2 regions of the Morganella morganii genome follow, and region 2 is predicted to be linked to the other one. Evidence: predicted binding sites of a transcription regulator. Region 2 holds the regulator's gene; the other holds the start of a gene.
What was found. Region 2 encodes ArgR, which controls arginine synthesis, uptake and breakdown. Its sites were predicted from a motif close to ANTGAATAAAAATACANT; they were not measured.
Positions count from the first base shown of each region.

Region 1: amiC (N-acetylmuramoyl-L-alanine amidase AmiC) is a predicted target of ArgR. The motif match lies at 2,023-2,040, and genes of this name have one in related genera.

Region 1 covers NZ_CP069157.1:3,217,520-3,220,946, forward strand. Annotated here, with positions in the region: tRNA gene JL661_RS15435 (tRNA-Met) at 76-152, shown strand; tRNA gene JL661_RS15440 (tRNA-Met) at 211-287, shown strand; tRNA gene JL661_RS15445 (tRNA-Met) at 314-390, shown strand; gene amiC (N-acetylmuramoyl-L-alanine amidase AmiC) at 544-1,794, opposite strand; partial or broken gene argA (amino-acid N-acetyltransferase) at 2,075-3,404, shown strand; gene recD (exodeoxyribonuclease V subunit alpha) at 3,414-3,427, opposite strand, start outside.
Region 2 covers NZ_CP069157.1:264,179-267,605, reverse strand. Annotated here, with positions in the region: gene JL661_RS01295 (helix-turn-helix domain-containing protein) at 61-327, shown strand; gene mdh (malate dehydrogenase) at 421-1,359, opposite strand; gene argR (transcriptional regulator ArgR) at 1,808-2,278, shown strand; gene mpl (UDP-N-acetylmuramate:L-alanyl-gamma-D-glutamyl-meso-diaminopimelate ligase) at 2,346-3,427, opposite strand, start outside.

The DNA of each region.
Region 1 (3,427 bases), 860 kb from region 2:
AGGGGGTAGCATAGCTTTTTATCAAGAAAAAACTTGCATCAGCTCTCATCCTGAGTATAGTAAGCGCCTCACAGACGCGGGATGGAGCAGCCTGGTAGCTCGTCGGGCTCATAACCCGAAGGTCGTCGGTTCAAATCCGGCTCCCGCAACCAATTTTGAAGTGCGCTGTCTGTGAATACAATGTGATATGCTCAGTTAATGATATTCGGACGCGGGATGGAGCAGCCTGGTAGCTCGTCGGGCTCATAACCCGAAGGTCGTCGGTTCAAATCCGGCTCCCGCAACCAACTTTCATATCATTAACAAATTCGGACGCGGGGTGGAGCAGCCTGGTAGCTCGTCGGGCTCATAACCCGAAGGTCGTCGGTTCAAATCCGGCCCCCGCAACCACTCTTCTGACAAATTCTCTGTCAACTTTTCCTGAAAACACACAAAATTCATTCCTGAAAACGATTTTTTTCAGTGCATAACTATGTCTGTACTGTATCTGTCCGTTTCACACCACATCCTTGTGATGCACAATTTCTGTGATAAACCGTATTTTCAGTTGCGTCGTGCGACAGCCCCGCCGTTGGCAAAATACGCCTTAATCCCCAGGAAAATAGAATTTGCCATCTCCTGCTGGAATTTGGCCGTTTTCAGCAGACGCTCTTCCTCAAGGTTACTGATAAACGCCGTTTCCACCAGAATCGACGGAATATCCGGTGCTTTCAGCACCGCAAACCCTGCCTGATCAACCGTGCGCTTATGCAGTTTGTTGACATTTCCCATCCGTTTCAGCACTTCTGAACCGAATTTAAGGCTGTCTTTGATACTCGCACTCTGCACCATATCAAACATGGTCTGGTCGAGGTATTTGTCGCCGCTTTTGCTGACGCCCCCGATTTTATCCGCATCGTTCTGGGTCTGAGCCAGATATTTTGCGGTATTACTGGTTGCCCCGCGCGTCGAAAGCGCAAAGACCGACGAACCTCTGGCAGAGCGGTTGGTAAAGGCATCCGCATGGATTGAGACAAACAGATCCGCCCGCATTTTACGGGCCTTCGCCACGCGCACCGACAGCGGGATAAACACATCCTCGTTGCGCGTCATATAGGCACGCATACCCGGCTCGCGATCGATAAGCGACTTCAGGCGGCGGGCAATCTGCAGCACCACATCTTTTTCGCGGGTTTTGTATTTCCCGATAGCACCGGGGTCTTCCCCGCCGTGGCCCGGGTCAATCATAATAACAATCGGCCTGTCCTGACCGGCTTTACCCGGTTTCGGCGTTTCACGCGGCAGGCTTTCTTCGAGATCACCGCGGTTGTAATCTTCCAGCAGTGCCAGCAACGGATCGTCTTCTGTCGCAGCACCATTTTTCGGATAAAAATCAAGCACCAGACGGTTTTTAAACTCAGCGACCGGGGTCAGTTCCAGCACCTGCGGGCTCATCGCCTGTTTCACTTCAAACACCAGGCGGACAGTCTGCGGATCATTCTGACCGACACGGATCAGCTTCAGATGCGGATCGCGATCCTGCACCTGCTTGTCCATCCCTTTCAGCACACTGTTGAGGTGCACATTTTTCAGATCAACAACGATACGTTCCGGGTTTTGCAGTGAAAACTGCTTATATTTCAGCGGATGATCCGACTCAATAGTCACACGGGTATAACTGGATGCCGGCCAGATACGCACCGCCACAATCTGTGACGACGCCGCAAAGCCGAACGGGCTGATACTCAGCAGACAAAACGCCGCAGCTCCTTTCAGTAACAGACGACGTGACGCATCATGTTCAGAATGACTCATGAAAAAATATCCATAGCGTAAATCAAATCAACAATAACCGGTGCGGGTTATGAAAACCGGAAAATAAAGAAGCAGAACAATTTATTCCGTAAATAATTTAAACGGCACTTTATCTAATCATTTGCGCCCTGTCATTATGCATTTTTGGCTTATATGGCGATAACGCGGCATAAAACCCGGCGAAATCTTAACCTGCGACCAAAATTTACGCTTGCTATTCCTTTGCAAAAAGAATAAAAATACATAAATTACGAATAAAAATTCACTTGCGAGGGGTGTTATGAAAGAGCGCAGTATCGAACTGGTGGACGGATTCCGTCAGTCGGTTCCTTATATTAATGCTCACCATGGCAAAACATTTGTGGTGATGCTGGGCGGCGAAGCTATCGAGCATGAAAATTTTCCCGGTATTGTTAATGATATCGGCTTACTGCACAGCCTCGGCATCCGCCTGATTGTGGTGTACGGCGCTCGTCCGCAAATTGAAAAAAAATCTGCTGGCCCATCAGTGCGAGCCGGTTTATCACAAAAATACCCGAGTGACAGATGCGCGCACTCTCGAGCTGGTCAAGCAGGCAGCAGGACAGTTACAGCTCGATATCACCGCCCGTCTGTCGATGTGTCTGAGCAACACACCGCTGCAGGGCGCGCATATCAATGTGGTGAGCGGAAACTTTGTGATAGCCCAGCCGCTGGGGGTGGATGACGGCATTGATTACTGCCACAGCGGGCGTATCCGCCGGATCGATGAAGATGCCATCAACCGCCAGCTCAATAACGGTGGTATCGTGCTGATTGGCCCGGTGGCGGTTTCTGTCACCGGTGAAAGCTTTAATCTGACCTCCGAGGAGATTGCCACGCAGATTGCCGTCAAACTGAAAGCAGAAAAGCTGATCGGTTTCTGCTCTGCGCAAGGTGTGGTGGCGGATGACGGCGGGATTATCTCCGAAATGCACCCGAATGATGCAGAGCACTATGTGCAGGCGCTGGAAGGCAGCGGCGATTACTACTCCGGAACCGTCCGTTTCCTGCGCGGCGCGGTGAAAGCCTGCCGCCGGGGCGTGAAACGCAGCCATCTGCTCAGTTACCAGGAGGACGGTGCGCTTATCCAGGAACTCTTCTCCCGCGACGGTATCGGGACACAGATTGTGATGGAAAGCTCGGAACAGACACGCCGCGCCAATATCAATGATATCGGCGGGATCCTCGAGCTTATCCGCCCGCTGGAACAACAGGGTATTCTGGTACGCCGCTCCCGCGAACAGCTGGAAATGGAAATCGACAAATTCACCATTATTGAACGCGATAACACCACGATTGCCTGTGCCGCCCTCTATCCGTATCCGGAAGAGAAAATCGGTGAAATGGCCTGCGTGGCGGTGCATCCCGATTACCGCAGCTCCGCACGGGGCGAGGAACTGCTGCACCGGGTCACACAGCAGGCAAAGCAGATCGGGCTGGAAAAGCTGTTTGTGCTCACCACCCGCAGCATTCACTGGTTTCAGGAGCGCGGCTTTGTCCCGGCAGAAATTGAAAACCTGCCGGTCAAAAAACAGGCGCTGTATAACTATCAGCGGCGCTCAAAAATCCTGATCCTCGGTTTTCAGTAATCCGCCGGACTAACGTAAACGCC
Region 2 (3,427 bases):
GGCAACCCGTTATTTATACCACTAACACAACATTAATCTAAAATAAAAAGGACTCAATATATGGATTCCGGTAAATCTGACTGGCACCCTGCTGATATAATTGCATCGCTGAAGAAACGGGGGACAACCCTGGCCGCCTTGTCGCGCAGTGCGGGACTCAGCTCCTCAACGCTTGCTAACGCGCTTTCCCGGCCGTGGCCGAAGGGTGAATGGCTCATCGCAGACTTTCTCGCCGTCCATCCGTCAGAGATTTGGCCCAGCCGTTATTTTAATTCTATCACAGGTGAATTATTAGATAGGAAAATAAGAGTGAAGGTAACTAATTAATTTCAATATATACTTATAAAAACAATAAAACCGCTAATCGTAATTAGCGGTTTTATTTACGGCTCAAAAAAATAAATACAACTATTTAATAATTCAGCTGTTAATAAATTTCTCACCAAGCGCAATATCGGCCTTCAGCACATCCAGCATGCCGTTCAGTGCTTTCTCTTCATATGCACTGAGTGAACCAATGTCCAGACGCTTCTCAACACCGTTCTTGCCTAACACGACCGGCTGGGCGAAGAAACGGGCGTATTTGCCGTCACCTTCGGTATAAGTGCATTCCACCACATTGCTTTCACCCTGCATGGCGCGAACCAGTGACAGGCCGAAACGCGCGGCTGCCTGGCCCATAGAGAGCGTTGCGGACCCGCCGCCTGCTTTGGCTTCCACCACTTCAGTACCGGCGTTCTGGATGCGTTTGGTCAGGCTGTCGATTTCCGCGTCGCTGAAGCTGACACCCGGGATCTGAGACAGCAGCGGCAGAATGGTCACACCGGAGTGGCCGCCGATAACCGGCACTTCCAGCTCCTGTGGTTTCTTGCCTTTCAGTTCCGCCACAAAGGTGTTGGAACGGATAATGTCCAGCGTGGTCACGCCGAACAGGCGATTTTTGTCATACACACCGGCTTTTTTCAGCACTTCTGCCGCGATCGCCACTGTGGTGTTCACCGGGTTGGTGATAATGCCGATTAATGCTTTCGGACAGGTTTTGGCAATTTTTTCCACCAGATTGCGGACGATCCCCGCGTTAACATTAAACAGATCAGAACGATCCATGCCGGGTTTACGGGCCACACCGGCAGAAATCAGGACAATATCCGCGCCTTCTAATGCAGGGGTAGGATCCTCTCCCGCGAATCCGGTGATCCGGACATCGGTCGGAATATGGCTGAGATCTTTTGCCACACCCGGTGTGACCGGTGCGATATCATATAAAGTAAGATCTGAACCTGAAGGAAGCTGGGTTTTAAGAAGAAGGGCGAGAGCCTGACCAATACCACCTGCTGCTCCGAGAACTGCAACTTTCATCCTGAGACTCCTTAACTTGGGACGGTTAGCACGATTGCGCATCAGGCGCCAATCCGTGCATGAGGGCTGTGAATACAATATTTTAACAGACTGATTGCATATTCACGCATTTGAATCTGTTTGTCTATTGTTATCCATTCTAAACAAATCGCTTATCTGTTAATGAGATAAGGAACACTATTTTGACAATTATTTTACTTTAAGTGCACTTATAGTCATGCACGTTAATATACCGATGCGTAACTGATAACAACCTCATTTAATTAACAATATATTTACCTCCGGTGATAACCCAGTCAGAGTCATAAGCAATGTCAATTACGTGAGCTGATCACCAGTTTTGACCATTAATGCGGTTTCCCCCGGTCAGACCACAGGGTTTAATTTGCATAAAAATGCATTTTTCCGCATAATAATAAGGTTCGTATCCAAATTTGCAGGAAAGACTATGCGCGCACCTTCTAAACAGGAAGATCTGATCAAAGCGTTTAAGGCGCTGTTGAAAGAAGAGAAATTCAGCTCTCAGGGGGAGATCGTCACCGCCCTGCAGGAAGAGGGCTTTGAGAATATTAACCAGTCCAAGATTTCCAGGATGCTGACCAAGTTCGGTGCTGTCCGCACCCGTAACGCGAAAATGGAAATGGTTTACTGTCTGCCTGCGGAACTGGGTGTTCCGACAGCCACCAGCCCGTTAAAAAACCTGGTGCTGGATATTGATTACAATGACTCGGTTGTGGTTATCCGTACCAGTCCGGGAGCAGCACAGCTGATTGCCCGTCTGCTGGACTCCATCGGCAAATCCGAGGGCATTCTCGGCAGTATCGCCGGGGATGACACTATTTTCTCGACACCGGCCAAAGATTTCACCACAGAACAGCTCTACGAAGCGATTCTCGCCCTGTTCGAGCAGGAACTGTAATCCGCCGTTAATCATAAAAAAACCGCGTGGTACTGATGCACCGCGCGGTTTTTTATTCTTGCTCAGATTACTTCAGTTTTTCCAGCAGTTTATCGTGGATACCACCGAAGCTGCCGTTGCTCATCACCAGGATATGATCCCCCGGCTGTGCATGTTCGGCCACCATATTGGTCAGTGCATCCAGGTCACCGCTCCAGTATGCCGGTTGTACACAGCGTTCGGTAATTTCACTGACCAGCCACGGAATATTCGCCGGCTGGAAAATAAAGACCTCATCCGCACGACCCAGCGCAGGCGCGATATCGTCTTTGCTGATCCCCATTTTCATGGTGTTTGAACGCGGCTCCAGAATCACGAGGATGCGGGCTGTACCGCCGACTTTACTGCGCAGTGCCTGTAATGTGGCCAGAATCGCCGTCGGGTGATGCGCAAAGTCATCATAGACACTGATACCGTTCACCTCACCGCGCAGCTCAAGGCGGCGGCGGGCATTGATAAATTTACCCAGCGCACGGCAGGCTTCCGCGACCGGCACACCGACGTGATGTGCGGCAGCCACCGCCATCAGGGCGTTCTGCATATTATGCTCGCCCACCAGTCCCCAGGTCACACGACCGCTGATTTCACCGTCATAACGCACATCGAACTCACCGCAGTCGTTGGTGACTTTCTCTGCCTGCCAGCGGGCGTTGTCGCCGGTGTATTCTTCCTCACTCCAGCAGCCCATACTGAGCACCTGTTTCAGATTGGCATCCTGCGCCGGGGCGATAATTTTGCCGTCACCCGGCACCACACGTACCAGATGATGGAACTGTTTTTCAATCGCCGCGAGGTTTTCAAAGATATCCGCGTGATCAAACTCGAGGTTGTTGAGCAGCAGTGTGCGCGGGCTGTAGTGAACAAATTTTGAGCGCTTATCAAAGAATGCACAGTCATATTCATCCGCTTCGATAACAAAGAACGGACTGTTACCCAGCGTGGCGGAAACATCAAAGTTCCCCGGGACACCGCCGATCAGAAAGCCCGGCTGATAGCCGCAGTCTTCCAGAATCCACGCCAGCATACCTGCAGTGGTGGTTTTGCCGTGAGTCCCGGCAACCGCCAGCACCCAGCGCTCCGGCAGTACATGGTCATGCAGCCACTGCGGCC